DNA from 4 places in the Pseudomonas fjordensis genome. Region 1 is predicted to be linked to each of the others. Evidence: predicted binding sites of a transcription regulator. Region 1 holds the regulator's gene; each other region holds the start of a gene.

Region 1 (4,211 bases):
AGCTCATGTGGGTGCTCCTTAGAAGCCTAAACTGGATAACAGGTCATCTACGTCATCCTGACCTGACACAACGTCTTCACGTTTATCGGCATGAATCTGCGGACCTTCACCCTTGGCGAGATGTTTTTGTGGATCTTTTTCCGAGAGGATCGCTTCGCGGTCATGTTCGATGCCGGCAAAACGATCGACCTGGCCGGCCATCAGCACCAATTTGAGCAAGTTGCTTTCCACTTCGGTGACCAACTGGGTCACGCGCTTGATCACCTGACCGGTAAGGTCCTGGTAATCCTGGGCCAGCAGGATGTCGTTGAGGTTGCTGGCCACCGTGCGGTTTTCCTGTTCGCTGCGCGACAAGAACCCGTCGACGCGACGCGCCAATTCACGAAACTCTTCAGCACCGACTTCGCGGCGCATGAAGCGGCCCCAGTCCTGGCTCAAGGCCTGGGCTTCGGTGGCCATGCCATTGACCAGAGGCGTGGCGTTTTCCACCAGGTCCATGGTGCGGTTGGCCGCCGCCTCAGTCAGCCTGACCACATAGGACAGGCGTTCAGTGGCATCGGTAATCTGGGAAATTTCTTCGGCCTGGGGCATGCGCGGGTCAATCTGGAAATTGACGATTGCGCTGTGCAGCTCGCGTGTGAGCTTGCCCACTTCCTGGTACAGGCCGCGGTCACGGGTCTGGTTAAGCTCATGGATCAACTGCACCGCATCGGCGAACTGGCCTTTTTCCAGGCTGTCGACCAACTGGTGAGCATGTTTTTTCAGGGTCGACTCAAAGTCGCCCTGTGACGTTTCGTTATGCTCCATAGCTCCCCCGCGATGGCATTAGCCGTGGATGCGTTCGAAGATTTTCTCGATCTTCTCTTTCAAGGCCAGTGCCGTGAATGGCTTGACCACGTAACCGTTGACCCCGGCTTGGGCGGCTTCGATGATCTGTTCACGCTTGGCTTCGGCGGTCACCATCAGCACAGGCAGGCTGCGCAGTTTTTCATCGGCGCGCACGTGGCGCAGCAGGTCGATACCAGTCATGCCCGGCATGTTCCAGTCGGTCACCAGAAAGTCGATGCTCCCGCTGTTGAGAATCGGAATGGCCGTCAGGCCGTCATCCGCCTCGACCGTGTTGGTGAACCCAAGGTCACGCAACAGGTTTTTAATGATCCGCCGCATCGTTGAGAAGTCATCAACGATGAGGATTTTCATGTTCTTGTCCAATTCGACCTCCAAGCAGTCTTAAACGCGCCCAGCACCTGGACGCGCCATTTCAATCAACAGGCGTTACACAAAAAGGACTGCCCAGGGCACCACGGTACTCACCCGCAAAACCCTGCGGTTTCACGGTAGCGTCTGCAGTGTCCCCACACTGCCTGTCAGCGCGCGCGCCACTCGGCCAATCGCCCCCGCAAGCGGGCTGCGCACTGGCTATGCAACTGGCTGACACGCGATTCGCTGACCCCCAGGACCTCACCGATTTCCTTGAGGTTCAGCTCTTCGTCGTAGTACAGCGCCAGCACCAGCCGCTCACGCTCCGGCAAGTTGGCGATTGCATCGGCCAACGCGCCCTGGAAACGTTCGTCTTCCAGGTCGCGCGACGGCTCCGTATGGGCGCTCGCGCCGTCCTCGTGCAGCCCTTCGTGTTCGCCGTCCTGTAAAAGGTCGTCGAAACTGAACAGGCGGCTGCCCAAGGTATCGTTCAAAATCCCGTAGTAATCGTCGAGACTCAATTGGAGTTCGGCCGCAACTTCATGATCTTTAGCGTCACGACCGGTTTTTGCTTCAATTGCACGAATTGCATCACTGACCATGCGCGTATTGCGGTGTACCGAACGCGGCGCCCAATCGCCTTTACGCACTTCATCGAGCATCGCGCCACGGATACGGATACCCGCATACGTTTCGAAACTGGCGCCCTTGCTGGCGTCGTATTTGGTCGAGACTTCCAGCAGGCCGATCATGCCGGCCTGGATCAAGTCTTCAACCTGCACACTCGCGGGCAGGCGCGCCAACAGGTGATAGGCAATGCGCTTGACCAGCGGCGCATAGCGCTCGATCAATTCGCCCTGGCTGTCACGTGCCGACTTTTTGTAAAGGTTGTAGCCGCTGGATGTCATAGCACCGGTCCTGCGCTCGTCTGATGCACCAAACGCTCGACGAAAAACTCCAGATGCCCCCGCGGGTTGGCGGGCAACGGCCAGGTATCGACCTTCTGGGCAATGGCCTTGAACGCCAGTGCGCATTTCGAACGAGGGAACGCTTCATAGACCGCACGCTGCTTTTGCACGGCCTTGCGCACACACTCGTCATAGGGAACTGCGCCGACGTATTGTAAAGCCACATCGAGGAAACGATCCGTGACCTTGGTCAACTTGGCGAACAGGTTGCGCCCTTCCTGCGGGCTCTGGGCCATGTTGGCCAGCACGCGAAAGCGGTTCATGCCGTAGTCACGGTTAAGCAGTTTGATCAGTGCGTAGGCATCGGTGATCGAGGTGGGTTCGTCGCACACCACCAGCAGCACTTCTTGCGCGGCGCGCACAAAGCTGACCACGGATTCGCCGATGCCGGCGGCGGTGTCGATCACCAGCACGTCGAGGTTGTCGCCGATGTCGCTGAACGCCTGGATCAACCCGGCATGCTGCGCGGGGCTCAGGTGCACCATGCTCTGGGTGCCCGAGGCCGCCGGCACGATGCGAATGCCTCCGGGGCCCTGGAGCAGCACATCGCGCAGCTCACAGCGGCCCTCGATCACATCGGCCAGGGTATGTTTGGGTGTCAGCCCCAGCAGAACGTCCACGTTCGCCAAGCCCAGGTCAGCATCCAGCAGCATGACGCGACGGCCAAGCTCTGCCAGCGCCAGGGACAAATTCACTGACACGTTAGTTTTCCCGACGCCACCTTTGCCGCCGGTCACCGCGATCACCTGTACGGGATGCATGCTGCCCATTTTATTTCTTTACCTTGTCTTGCTTAGACGCAGGCTACATGGCTTGGCCGCGTGAATCGCTTGCAGACCATCGATGTAGGTACATTTCACGGTGTTCATCCTGCCTCAACCCACCCGTTTTGCGGGGTGGTGGTAAAGGTCGGCGAACATATCGGCCATCGCTTCCTCGCTAGGCTCGTCTTGCATTTGCACACTCACGGCACGGCTGACCAACTGATGACGGCGCGGCAGATGCAGATCATCCGGGATCCGCGGCCCGTCGGTGAGGTAGGCAACCGGTAATTCATGGCTGATGGCCAGGCTCAATACCTCGCCCAGGCTCGCGGTTTCGTCGAGCTTGGTGAGGATGCAGCCGGCCAGGCCGCAACGCTTGTAGCTGTGATAGGCAGCGGTAAGAACCTGTTTCTGGCTGGTGGTTGCAAGCACCAGGTAATTTTTCGACTTGATGCCACGCCCGGCCAGGCTTTCGAGCTGCATGCGCAGCGCCGGGTCGCTGGCTTGCAGGCCGGCGGTGTCGATCAGCACCACGCGCTTGCGCAGCAACGGCTCGAGGGCATTGGCCAGGGACTGGCCCGGGTCGACATGGGTCACCGGCACATTGAGGATGCGGCCCAGGGTCTTGAGCTGCTCCTGGGCACCGATGCGGTAGCTGTCCATGCTCACCAGCGCGATATTCTGCGCACCGTACTTGAGCACATAACGGGCGGCCAGCTTGGCCAGGGTGGTGGTCTTGCCCATGCCGGCGGGGCCGACCATGGCGATCACACCGCCCTCTTCCAGGGGTTCGATTTCCGGCGTGGCGATCATGCGCGCCAAGTGCGCCAGCAACATGCGCCAGGCCTGACGGGGCTCTTCGACTTCAGCGGTCAAGGCCAGCAGGTCGCGGGACAACGGGCCGGACAGGCCGATGCGTTGCAAGCGACGCCACAGGTTGGCTTGCTGCGGCTTGCTGCCTTGCAGTTGGGTCCAGGCCAGCGAGCCGAGCTGCACTTCGAGCAATTCACGCAGGCCATTGAGTTCAAAACGCATCGAGTCGATCACGCGCTGGTCAACTGCGGCAGCCGGGGCAGGCGCTGCAGGACGCGGCGGTTCGACAAAGGTGGGTTCAACCAGCGGCTCGGCGGCGGTCAGCGGCAGGCCGGCGAACAATTGGCGATTGGTGCTGGCATCGCTGTCGCCACGCATGCTCAGCTCAGCCTGGGCCGACACAATACGCGAGGCGGTCTTGCGCAGCTCGTCTTCGAGTTCCATGTTCGGCACGCGCGGGGCCAGC
Region 2 (4,211 bases), 4.6 Mb from region 1:
TTCCGACCTGCACGAATGGCGTAACGATGGCGGCGCTGTCTCCACCCGAGACTCAGTGAAATTGAAATCGCTGTGAAGATGCAGTGTATCCGCGGCTAGACGGAAAGACCCCGTGAACCTTTACTATAGCTTTGCACTGGACTTTGAATTTGCTTGTGTAGGATAGGTGGGAGGCTTTGAAGCGTGGACGCCAGTCTGCGTGGAGCCATCCTTGAAATACCACCCTGGCAACTTTGAGGTTCTAACTCAGGTCCGTTATCCGGATCGAGGACAGTGTATGGTGGGTAGTTTGACTGGGGCGGTCTCCTCCTAAAGAGTAACGGAGGAGTACGAAGGTGCGCTCAGACCGGTCGGAAATCGGTCGTAGAGTATAAAGGCAAAAGCGCGCTTGACTGCGAGACAGACACGTCGAGCAGGTACGAAAGTAGGTCTTAGTGATCCGGTGGTTCTGTATGGAAGGGCCATCGCTCAACGGATAAAAGGTACTCCGGGGATAACAGGCTGATACCGCCCAAGAGTTCATATCGACGGCGGTGTTTGGCACCTCGATGTCGGCTCATCACATCCTGGGGCTGAAGCCGGTCCCAAGGGTATGGCTGTTCGCCATTTAAAGTGGTACGCGAGCTGGGTTTAGAACGTCGTGAGACAGTTCGGTCCCTATCTGCCGTGGACGTTTGAGATTTGAGAGGGGCTGCTCCTAGTACGAGAGGACCGGAGTGGACGAACCTCTGGTGTTCCGGTTGTCACGCCAGTGGCATTGCCGGGTAGCTATGTTCGGAATAGATAACCGCTGAAAGCATCTAAGCGGGAAACTAGCCTCAAGATGAGATCTCACTGGAACCTTGAGTTCCCTGAAGGGCCGTCGAAGACTACGACGTTGATAGGTTGGGTGTGTAAGCGCTGTGAGGCGTTGAGCTAACCAATACTAATTGCCCGTGAGGCTTGACCATATAACACCCAAGCAATTTGACTACTCTAACGAGCATCAGATTGCGGTGTGTGAAGACGAAAATGAACCGAAAGTTCGACGCTCACAAAACACCGAGATCTGTCACATACCCAATTTGCTGAAGCGAGGCCAGTTGGCCACGACTCAGTACCAGAATTTCTTGACGACCATAGAGCATTGGAACCACCTGATCCCATCCCGAACTCAGCAGTGAAACGATGCATCGCCGATGGTAGTGTGGGGTTTCCCCATGTGAGAGTAGGTCATCGTCAAGATTAAATTCCAAAACCCCTGTCTGCTAACGCAGACAGGGGTTTTGTTTATGTAGAAGCTCATGAATTTCACCGGCACGTTGCCAACGCAACGGTCTGGTACACAGAATTTCTTGACGACCATAGAGCATTGGAACCACCTGATCCCATCCCGAACTCAGCAGTGAAACGATGCATCGCCGATGGTAGTGTGGGGTTTCCCCATGTGAGAGTAGGTCATCGTCAAGATTGAATTCCGAAACCCCTGTCTGCTAACGCAGACAGGGGTTTTGTCGTTTAGGGCTGCCCATCACAGCCAATCTACCTTACCCCTACCGCCTGTCGGTTTCCTACGCTAAAAGAAGATGCTTCTCACAAATTCCTAAGATTTGTCGAAGTTTGGCCGAAAGCCTGACGAGCCATGCGTGCACCGAAATAGAGCGACCGCAGAGTCCGCCTATCCCGTTACATGGAATGTTCCACTCGGCACGCTCACCCCCCTTTGGCAAAAGAAGTCGATGAAATGAATCTCAAGTTCAGTCATAAAATTCTGTTGGCCGCGTCAGGCGTCGTGGTTTTAGCCTTCGCGTTATTCACGCTCTACAACGACTACCTGCAGCGCAGCACCATCAGGCAAAACCTCACTTCGTCCATCCAGCAATCCGGCGAGCTCACTGCCAGCAGTGTGCAGAACTGGCTCAGTGGTCGCATCTTGGTTCTCGAGAATCTGGCGCAGAACGTTGCCCACCAGGGCAGCGCCGCCGATCTTCCTGGTTTGGTCGATCAACCAGCGTTCACCAGCAACTTCCAGTTCACCTATGTGGGACAAGCCAACGGGGTATTCACCCAGCGCCCTGACGCGAAGATGCCTGACGACTACGACCCTCGTCAGCGCCCTTGGTACAAGCAAGCAGTAGTGGCGGACAAAACCATGCTTACTCCGCCTTATATGGCGGCTGTGGGCGGTCAGATCGTGACAATTGCCATGCCGGTGAAAAAGAACGGCGAGTTGTTGGGTGTTGTTGGTGGTGACCTGAGCCTGCAGACACTGGTGAAGATCATCAACTCGGTAGACTTCGGTGGCATTGGCCATGCGTTTCTGGTCAGCGGCGATGGCCAGGTCATCGTCAGTCCAGACCAGGACCAGGTGATGAAGAACCTCAAGGACATCTACCCTGGCACCAACGTGCGCATTGAGAAGCTCAATCAGGACGTCGTACTCAAAGGACAGGATCGCATCCTCTCTTTCACGCCTATCAGCGGCTTGCCAGGCGCTGACTGGTACATAGGCCTGTCGATCGACAAAGAAAAAGCCTATGCCCCGCTGGGCAAATTCCGTACTTCGGCCTTGATTGCGATGTTGATTGCCGTTGTGGCTATTGCGGTGCTCCTGAGCCTGTTGATTCAAGTACTGTTGCGCCCGTTGACCACCATGGGCGTGGCCATGCAGGACATTGCCCAAGGCGAAGGTGATTTGACCCGACGCCTCGACGTGACCAGCAAGGATGAGTTCGGCGAGGTCGGCAGTGCATTCAACCAGTTCGTCGAGCGAATCCACGCGTCGATTTCCGAAGTGTCTTCGGCAACGCGCCAGGTGCACGATTTGTCCCAGCGTGTGATGGCTTCATCGAATGCGTCGATCATCGGTTCTGACGAACAGAGCGCGCGTACCAACAGCGTGGCCGCAGCCATCAACGAACTGGGCGCTGCCACTCAGGAAATCGCGCGTAACGCCGCTGACGCGTCCCAGCACGCCAGTGGTGCCAGCGAACAAGCTGACGATGGTCGTAAAGTGGTGGAGCAAACTATCCAGGCGATGTCCGAGTTGTCGCAGAAGATCAGCCTGTCCTGCACCCAGATCGAAACCCTTAATGCCAGTACCGACAACATCGGGCACATCCTGGATGTGATCAAAGGCATTTCCCAGCAAACCAACTTGCTCGCCCTCAACGCGGCGATCGAAGCGGCCCGTGCTGGTGAAGCCGGGCGTGGTTTTGCCGTGGTGGCGGATGAAGTGCGTAATTTGGCGCACCGTACCCAGGAGTCGGCAGAGGAAATCCACAAGATGATCACTTCGCTGCAAGTGGGCTCGCGTGAAGCTGTGACCACCATGAACGCCAGCCAGGCTTCCAGCGAAGAAAGTGTTGAAGTCGCCAACCAGGCAGGTGAGCGCTTGGTCAGCGTGACGCAACGTATCGTTGAGATTGATGGCATGAACCAATCCGTCGCGGCCGCGACTGAAGAGCAGACCGCAGTGGTCGAAACCCTCAACGTCGATATCAACCAAATCAACCTCTTGAACCAGCAAGGTGTGGCCAACCTCAACGAGACGCTCAAGGACTGCGATGCGCTGTCCCAGCAGGCCAGCCGATTGAAGCAATTGGTCGATAGCTTCAAGATTTGATTCTGACTGCATCGGAGCGAGGCCTCTCGCTCCGACTGCTTGGCCCTGTCCACGGTGCTATTCAGAGGAAGCTGATAGCGCTCAGGTAGTCGCAGCCCTTGCGTAACAGCGCCTGGCTCTTGGGTGGATAGCACATCCCCATTTTTTCCAAGCCCCACCTGGCATTGTCGTAACGGATCATCGACGTGTCACCGATGTCTTCGCCCAGCCCGTCCAGATAAAAGCCCAGCACCCCGAACAGGGCGTTATCGCGGCTCACTTTGCGCAACGCTCGTTGCCACTCTTCAACGCTGACTCGGTCAAAAACGTGCCCAGCCTCGCTGAAGGCATCAAGGTACTGATCCCAATTCAGGGGCTGCGGATTGTGCAAGTTGAACACGTTTCGCCCAGGGTCAAAATGAGCGCTGTGGAAGGCGATGAAACGCGCCAGGAAGTCCACCGGCATCAGATCGAAATTGGCCTCCAGTCGCGGCACCAACCCCAATTGCAGAGACCCCTTGAGCATCAACAGCAAGCGGTTTTTCTGTGGTTGGCAGACACCGTTCTGGCTGTTGAAGCTGATATTCCCCGGCCGATGAATATTAACCCAGGCCCCTTGCTCGACTGC
Region 3 (4,211 bases), 4.1 Mb from region 1:
AGTTCACCGCGCCGGGAATGTGGCCGCCCTTGGCTGCGAGCACTTTCTCGCCGGAATACTCCAGCGGGCCACGGGCGTCCCAGATCCCCAGGTCGGCCGCGCCGAGACGGCTTTGCAGGTATTCGCGGGTGGCGGTAGGGCCATCGTGCAGCGTGAGGCTGACCGGGCCGCCGGCTGCTGGGGGTGCATCGGTGGAAAGCGGGCGCTTTTCCTCCAGCCATGCCAGCAGGCCGCCGTCGAGGTAGTGGTATTTCTGGTGGCCGATCACGTCGAGCATCCAGATAAAACGCCCAGCCCAACCGCCGCCTTCGTCGTCATAGACCACATAGGTAGCGTCCGGGGTGTGGCCCAGTTCGCCGAACAGTTTTTCCAGGTCGGCCTTGCTCGGCAGCAGGCCGGGTGCCGGAGGCTGGCCCAGTTGAGTGCGCTTGGGGTCAACGAAATGCGCGCCGGGGATATGCCCTTCGGCGTAGCGGGCAGCACTGGTGAGGTCCACCAGTATCAAGTGCTTGGAATCGAGGCGACTCGACAGGTCGGCGGATTCGATCACCAGCGGCAAGCCAGAGAAGTCAGGCATGTGAGGTCTCCTGGGCACAAATGTTGGCGATAAAGGCCGGTGATTGTAGCGCAAGCATCAGGCGCTGCGGTTGGTAAAGCTGTGCAGAGCTTTCTCGATGCATTGGGCGGTTTTGCCGAACGCTTGCACGGTGGTTTCCGAGAACGGCCCGCCGCCCTGGTCCGCCACGATCAGCATGACCACGCGGCCGTTGCAGCTCAGTGAGCGCAGCAGCAGGTGCTCGCCAATAAACAGACGACGCAGGATCGGTGGCAGCAAGGCGGAAAACTGCGCATGGTTGTCGGGGTTCAGGCGTACCTGGGCGGACTTTTCCAGCAGGCGTTGCAGCAACGTGCTGTTGACCACATCCAGGCTCAGGTGAGCCGCGTCCTTGGGCAGACCGTCGGCCTGGTGCACACGCAAGGTGCTCAAGGCGCGATCGGCCATGAATATCAGTACCCGCTGCATGCCACTGGCCACCAGGGCTTCCTTGGCGCAAGTGGTCAGGTGCATGGCGTTGGCAAAGCGGCTCGGTTCCACCAGCAACTCGGTGCAACGCGTGCGCCACACGGCCAAGGCTTCGGCAGTCGGAGGCGGTGCAGGCAACAAGCCGCGATGGACTTTCTGCACATGCCACGGCCAGATCAGCGACAGCGCCGGGTGCCAGAGGTCGGGCATCAAGGTGGTGCGAGCGCTGGTCACCGCTTGCTGGTGAGCTTGCTGTTGCACATCGCTCAATGGCGTTTGCAGGTACAGCGCCGTCAGGTATTGCCAGCGCTCGGTGTGCGGGCAGGTCCAGGATTCCTGGGCCGACATCGCCAGGCCGTTGGCCAGCAACACGGTATTGGCCGGCTGGTTCAGCCAGCGTCGCAGGTTGGGCTCGGCATCGAGCAATTGCTGGTGACGCAGGGCATCGTCTTGACGGGCAATGTGCAGCGCCTTGACCAGCAGGCGTTGCTCGGCCAACAGCAACTTGTAGCCCTGTGAAACCCAGATCGGCAGGTGCCAGGCTTCGGTCAGGCCCAGGCACAGGTCGAGCAGACGCACGCCGAACAGCTGTTGCTCGACCTGGCGCGCCGATTGGCCTTTATGGATTACCCGCAATTCCCATTCTTCCAGGAGCTTGGGGTAGGCGACGGCCATTGGCCACAGTGGCGACAGAAACAGCAGGCTGCCCCAGTGGATGTCCTGCCACAACCGCGCCAGGCGACTGCCGAACAAACCGTTGGCTTGCTGGGATGCGTGCTGGCTGATCAGCAGCAGCTGACGCAAGGCCACGGGGATTTCGCGGGCGGGTACCGAAGGCAGGCGCGCCAACAACTCCTCGGCACGTTTGAGGCCCAGGCGGTTAAGCGCGACTTCAAGGTTTTCCGCAGGTTCGGCCAGGCTGCCGTGGGCTTGGCTGTTGGCTTCGCGCATCACGCTCAACACCAGGGCCGGGCTGTTGTGCATCAGCTCAGCAATATCTCGCAATGAACTGCGGCTATCGCGAATGGCTTTGCACACGCGCTCATGACTGGCCTGGGGCACGGGCAGCAGCACATCGTCCAGGCACTTGATCCAAGCGGCGAGGGTAGTGGGGCGGTTCGTTGGGACTGTCGGTTCAATTGCCATGATTGGGGCGCGATCATCACTTGCGTTCAACACGCCCGGAACGGGCCTAATTGGCTTTTCGCCTTAACGGGCTATAGTCTGGCGCAGTTTTGCCGATAAGTAGAACAAGAGTTTTGTGCAACACCCCCTATGTCCATGAACCCGACGGCGCAAGTACCCCTCTCCTATGGCTAAAATTATCGGCATCATTGTCGTCATCGCAAGTGTGCTCGGAGGGTACGTCCTCTCCCACGGTAAAATCGCCGCACTGATCCAGCCTTTCGAAGTGCTGATTATCGGCGGTGCCGCGTTCGGCGCATTTTTGCAGGCCAACCCAGGCTATATGACCATGCACGTGGTCAAGAAGTCCCTGGGCATGTTCAGCTCGCGCTTCTCCCACACGTTTTATCTGGAAGTGCTGGGGCTGATCTACGAGATCCTCAACAAGAGCCGCCGTGAAGGCATGATGGCGATCGAGGGTGATATCGAAGACGCCGCAGCCAGCCCGATTTTTGCCAAGTACCCGGCCGTGCTCAAAGACGAGCGCATGACGGCGTATATCTGCGATTACCTGCGCATCATGTCCTCCGGCAACATGGCGCCCCACGAGCTGGAAGGCCTGTTCGACATGGAGTTGTTCAGCCTCAAGGAAGAGCTGGAGCATCCGTCCCACGCCGTGACCGGCATCGCCGACGGCATGCCCGGTTTCGGTATTGTCGCGGCGGTACTGGGCATCGTGGTGACCATGGCGTCCCTGGGCGAGGGCGATCAGGCGGCCATCGGCATGCACGTAGGTGCGGCGCTGGTGGGCACCTTCTTCGGTATTCTCGCCGCCTATGGTTTCTTCGGCCCGCTCGCCACTTCCCTGGCCCATGATGCCAAGGAAGAGATCAACCTCTACGAAGCGATCAAGGCGTGCCTGGTGGCATCGGCCTCGGGCATGCCGCCGTCGCTGGCCGTGGAGTTTGGGCGCAAGGTGCTGTACCCCAAACATCGCCCGAGTTTCTCCGAGCTGGAACAAGCGGTTCGCGGTCGCTAAGCCATGGAAAACAACCAGCCGATCATCATCAAGCGCGTCAAGCGCTTCGCTGCGGGGCACCATGGCGGCGCCTGGAAAATCGCCTTCGCCGACTTTGCCACGGCGATGATGGCGTTCTTCCTGGTGCTGTGGCTGATGTCCACCGCTACGCCAGAACAGAAGATCGCCATCGCCGGCTACTTCAAAGACCCGATTGGCTTTTCGGAAAGCGGCACGCCGTTTGTGATTGACCTGGGCGGCTCGCCGGAACTGGCGCCCGAGCGCACCATCAACCCCGAAGTGCAAACGGAGTCGCCCCAGGAAAAAATCCCGATTGAGCGCGACACTGTCGAGTCCATGGCCGAACAGGTCGAACAGGAGCGCCTGGAACTGTTGCTGCAGGAATTGCAGAACAAGGTGGAAGAAAACCCACAGTTGCTGAAGTTCAAGGACCAGATTTCCTTCGAGATCACCCCCGAGGGGCTGCGCATCCAGATTACCGATGCGGCCAACCGGCCGATGTTCGACTCTGGCAGTGCGCGCTTGAAGCCGTACTTTGAAGACATTCTGCTGGCCATGGCTGACACCATCAAGGCGGTGCCGAACAAGATCAGTATCAGCGGGCATACCGACGCCAAGCCCTACGCGGGCCAGGGAGATTTCGGCAACTGGGAACTCTCGGCCAACCGCGCCAACGCCGCCCGGCGTGCGCTGGTAGCCGGCAGCTACCCGGACCCGCAAGTGGCGCGCGTGGTGGGCTTTGCCTCCTCGCAGCTGTTTGATCCCAAAGACCCGTTCAACCCGGTCAATCGCCGTATCGACATCGTGGTGCTGACCAAAAAAGCCCAGCGTGCGATTGAAGGCGATCAACCACCGCCATCGGCACCGACCCAGGGCGAGGGTGCGCCTGGCGAAGTGCCGGCCGACCCGAACGCGCTGCCGCCGGAGCAGGAACCGCTGCCAGCCCATGAGCTGCGCCAGAAGCTGAACCTGTTTGATGATGGGGGCGTCAAGGATCCTACGGCGCCTGCACCGAAGCCGTAA
Region 4 (4,211 bases), 760 kb from region 1:
CCGTTTGCTCGACCCGGCACCGACCCAGGAGCAGCGCGACCTGCTGTTCGCCGCCGCCATGCGCGCGCCCGATCACGGCCAACTGCGCCCGTGGCGTTTCCTTACCGTGGAAGGTGCAGCGCGTGAGCAGATGGGCACGCTGTTGGCCGAAGCCGCCCGCCTGCAGGACGCCGACGCACCGCAAGCCGCCATCGACAAAGCCCAGAACGGCCCGCTGCGTGCGCCGCTGGTGGTGGTGGTGATTGCACGCTTGCAAGAGCATTTCAAAGTGCCCAAGTCCGAGCAATTGCTGGCCGCCGCCTGCGCGGCCCACGGCATTCTGCTGGCGGCGTATGCCCAGGGTATTGGCGCGGTGTGGCGTACCGGCGAATTATCCTACTCAGCTCACGTTGCCAAAGGCCTGGGGCTGGCGGCGAATGAAGAAGTGATTGGCTTTCTGTACCTGGGCACGCCGCAGAACCCGCCGCGCACGGCGCCGAAGGAAGACCTGACGCCGTTCGTCCAGGCCTGGCCCGGCCGGTAATTCACCCCCATTCTGCTCTATATGTAGGAGCGAGCTTGCTCGCGAAGAACTCACAGACGCCGCGTTTATTCAGAAAGCACGCGTTATCGTTGACGTTTTTCGCGAGCAAGGTCGCTCCTACAGGGGCAATGTTTTCAGGACCGAATCAGACCCTGAACTGATCCATCAACTTCATTTGCTGGCTGGCCAGCGCATTGAGCTGGCTGCTGATCGCCGCTGACTCGGTAGCCTGGCCGGTGAGGGTTTCGGTCACAGTACGAATCGCCGAGACGTTGCGGTTGACCTCTTCGGCCACCGCGCTCTGCTGTTCGGCCGCGCTGGCGATTTGCAGGTTCATGTCGCTGATCACCGTGACCGCGTCGCTGATCTTGCCCAGGGCTTGCACGGCTTGATGGATCTGCCCGGCATTGCTCTGGGCCTGATGCTGGCTGGAGTGCATGGTCGCCACTACGCCACGGGTGCCGCTCTGGATACGTTCGATCACCAGGCGGATTTCTTCCACCGAGTCCTGGGTGCGTTTGGCCAGGTTGCGGACTTCGTCGGCCACCACCGCAAAACCACGCCCGCTTTCCCCGGCGCGTGCCGCTTCAATCGCCGCATTCAACGCCAGCAGGTTGGTCTGTTCGGCAATGCTGCGGATCACCTCCAACACTGAACCGATTTGCTCACTGTTGACTGCCAGGGCTTCGACTTCGCCCACGGCTTTGCTGACTTCGTCGGCGAGGGTGGTGATATCGCGGGTGCTCTGCTCGATGATCGACATGCCCTCGCGTGCCGACTGGTCGGCGCCGCGTGCCGCGCTGGCGGCATTGGAGGCGCTGTTGGCCACGTCGTGGGCGGTGGCGCTCATTTCGTTCGACGCGGTGGCGACCTGGTCGATTTCACGGAACTGCACTTGCATGCCTTCGCTGGTCTGGCGCGCAATGGCGGACGACTGATCGGCCGTCCCGCGGGCTTCGGTGATGCTTTGCTTGATCTGCGCAATGGTCGGCTGCAGCTTGTCGAGGAAGCGGTTGAACCAATTCACCAACTCGCCCAGTTCGTCTTTCTTGGCATAGGCCAGGCGCTGGGTGAGGTCGCCGTCACCGCTGGCGATGTCCTTGAGCATGGCGGCCACGCTATTGATAGGGCGGGTCACGCCTGTAGCGGTCAGCCAGATCAGCAGCAAGCCCAGCAGGCCAGCGGCGGCGGCCACCAGCAGGGCTTTGAGCGTGCCCGTGGCCTGGGCCTCGTCGAGCACGGCTTGGAGTTTTTCGTTGTCGGCCAACATCACCGCTTTGGGCAGCTTGATCACCACGCCCCAGGATTTGGCACCGGCAATCGGCTTGAGCGGGTACACGGCACGAATGGTGTCTTCCTGTTCGCGGATAACCGGCCGGTCATTGGCCAGCAGTTGCACGATCTCCTTGCCTTCGGCGCCGATGCTGTCGATCAGGTTCTTGCCGACTTTGCCTGGTTCACCGCTGTAGGCGGCGATCAGGCCGGTGCTGGACAGAATCTCCAGGTGGGCGGCACCGTTGAACAGGTCTTTTTGCGCCGCATCGGTGGTCGCTTGCAGGGCGGTGAGGGCGATATCCACGCCGATCACACCGATGACTTTGCCGTCGACGATCAGCGGCAAGGAAATGGTGGTCATCAGTACCGGTTTGCCGGCCACCGTGTCTTCGTACGGGTCCAGCAGGCAAGTGCTGCGCGTGTCCCGTGGGCAGGTGTACCAGATGTTGTAGGGCGTACCGCTGAGGTTGAGGGTGGTCTTGGTCAGGTCATCTTCGACCATGATGGTGTTCTGGCCTTCGCCGCCAGCCCGGCTCCAATAGCTGGAAAACCGGCCTTTTTCATTGGAGACGCGCGCCTTGTCGTCGATGAATTCGCTGTCCTTGCCATCCAGCCCGTTGGGTTCGAACGACAACCAGATGCCCAGCACTTTGGTGTTGCGCTCGAACGCGGTTTTGACGCTGCGGTTGAGTTCTTCACGCAGGGCTCCGGCTTCCAGGGAACGCTGGGTGCCCAACTGACGCAGGTCTTTGATCTGGTCGGCAAGGGCGGTGACCACCAGCAGGTTTTCGCCGAAGGTCTTCTGCAGTTGCGTGGCCTGTTCGGCCGCTTTGGATTGCAGCAGTTGCTCCACGCTGGCGGTGAGCATTCGTGAGCTTGAATCGCTGACCAGTCGATCGTTCTGGTTGGTGTTGTAAATATTGATGCCGACCACCAGTGCAATCACACCCAGCAGACACAGGCCGGACAGCAACACGATTTTCAAGCGGATGGAGAGGGTGTCGAACATAGGTTCACTCACGAATGGACTTGTTGGAATGCACGCAAACGCGCCAAGTCCCTTCGGCGTCATGCCTGAAACATCGGCGTCACACATCAATTCATGAGAAATAGGCGATGAGCGGTAGGAAAACGCCTACGCGCAGCTTCAGACGGGCCGTGCCAGCTGTTCGGGGCGGGACCAGATCCACAGGTTGCCCAGGCTCATCCCGACAATCGCCAGGTACACCGGCCAGCCGTGATCGAGCATCACCAGCATCAACACGGCGCACAGCAACATGCTCACGGTGGCGCTGACTTTGGCGCGGCGGGCGATAATCTTGCCATTGCGCCAGTTGGACAGGATCGGGCCGAACAGGCGATGGTTTTCCAGCCAGGCGCTGAGGCGCGGCGAGCTTTTGGTGGCGGCCCAGGCGGCGAGCAGGATGAATTCGGTGGTGGGCAACCCCGGTATCACAATCGCCACCAAGCCGATCCCCAGGCTGACGTAGGCCAGCAGGCCAAAGAGGGCTTGGGCGATTTTCGAGGAGGATTGGGGTTTGCCGGTCATGCTGCAGTTTTCTGGTGGGAAGGTTTACACATTGTTAGCCATGAAATGCACTCAACTGTGGGAGCAGGCAAGCCAGCTCCCACATTGAACCGCTGTCTACCGGAATACTTATGCTAGTTCCGGGGCGCTAGCGTACGCCTGTTCCAGCAACACGGTGAAGCGCACAAACGCATCAATCGCGCCTTTTTCCACGGCAGCTTCTTCTTCGGCACTGAACTCCAGGCCGTCGAGGGTGCGGGTGAAACTCTTCCAGCCCTCGGCGCGACCACCGGCTGGCTCGCCCAGGTGGCGCGCACCGAAGGTTTCACTCAGGCCCAAGCCCACGGCGCGCTTGATCAGGAACGCAGCGCCCAGCTTGGAGCCTTCGGAGACGAACAGCCAGCCCAAAGCTTCGGCTTTGCTGGGGGTGTTCACCGCGCCGGCAACCGGGGCCGGGATTTCGGTGTCCAGGTCTGCTAGGTCGAGCTTGGCCGCTTCGGCGCGGCAGCGGGCGGCCAGGTCAGGGATGATCTGGTTCAGCTCGGCATCGTTGTACAGGGCCACCAGTTCCGATTGGAACAGGTATTGGGCCACCACGAAGCGGGCGAAGTTGGCCTGGGTTTCGAACGGCGCGTGAGCCTTCACCAATGCGTCGAGCTTGGTGTGCGGCGCGTTGGTGATCTGGTTCAGGCGTTGGGAGCGCAGGCTTGGGCGTTCTGCGGTGGAAGAAGCGGTCATGAAAAAAGTCCTTGAGAAGAGAAGCGCCTGGGTGCCCTTAAAGAGAGCTGTTATCAACTAGACGAACAAGAAGACGCGGCACAGTAAAAAATCCTCACCTCGCCGCAGATGCATGGGCGGCGAGGTGAGGCGCATGGGTCAGATGTC

What was found. Region 1 encodes FliA, which starts transcription of late flagellar genes. Its sites were predicted from a motif close to CTAAAGTTTNNNNNNNNNNNGCCGNTAA; they were not measured.
Region 2: the regulator FliA is predicted to act here: its motif matches at 1,583-1,610, upstream of ACWHXD_RS00605 (methyl-accepting chemotaxis protein).
Region 3: the regulator FliA is predicted to act here: its motif matches at 2,242-2,269, upstream of motA (flagellar motor stator protein MotA).
Region 4: the regulator FliA is predicted to act here: its motif matches at 2,878-2,905, upstream of ACWHXD_RS25125 (methyl-accepting chemotaxis protein).

What each region holds. Positions count from the first base shown of each region.
Region 1 covers NZ_OZ336860.1:4,726,075-4,730,285, forward strand. Annotated here, with positions in the region: gene ACWHXD_RS21485 (chemotaxis protein CheA) at 1-7, opposite strand, end outside; gene ACWHXD_RS21490 (protein phosphatase CheZ) at 19-807, opposite strand; gene ACWHXD_RS21495 (chemotaxis response regulator CheY) at 826-1,200, opposite strand; gene fliA (RNA polymerase sigma factor FliA) at 1,368-2,108, opposite strand; gene fleN (flagellar synthesis regulator FleN) at 2,105-2,938, opposite strand; gene flhF (flagellar biosynthesis GTPase FlhF) at 3,044-4,211, opposite strand, start outside.
Region 2 covers NZ_OZ336860.1:123,840-128,050, forward strand. Annotated here, with positions in the region: rRNA gene ACWHXD_RS00590 (23S ribosomal RNA) at 1-950, shown strand, start outside; rRNA gene rrf (5S ribosomal RNA) at 1,109-1,224, shown strand; rRNA gene rrf (5S ribosomal RNA) at 1,334-1,449, shown strand; gene ACWHXD_RS00605 (methyl-accepting chemotaxis protein) at 1,724-3,604, shown strand; gene ACWHXD_RS00610 (amino acid adenylation domain-containing protein) at 3,666-4,211, opposite strand, start outside.
Region 3 covers NZ_OZ336860.1:587,071-591,281, forward strand. Annotated here, with positions in the region: gene ACWHXD_RS02480 (rhodanese-like domain-containing protein) at 1-577, opposite strand, end outside; gene ACWHXD_RS02485 (HDOD domain-containing protein) at 635-2,170, opposite strand; gene motA (flagellar motor stator protein MotA) at 2,337-3,188, shown strand; gene motB (flagellar motor protein MotB) at 3,192-4,211, shown strand.
Region 4 covers NZ_OZ336860.1:5,485,595-5,489,805, reverse strand. Annotated here, with positions in the region: gene ACWHXD_RS25130 (NAD(P)H nitroreductase) at 1-523, shown strand, start outside; gene ACWHXD_RS25125 (methyl-accepting chemotaxis protein) at 669-2,807, opposite strand; gene ACWHXD_RS25120 (YbaN family protein) at 2,946-3,347, opposite strand; gene ACWHXD_RS25115 (biliverdin-producing heme oxygenase) at 3,456-4,064, opposite strand; gene ACWHXD_RS25110 (TonB-dependent receptor) at 4,203-4,211, opposite strand, start outside.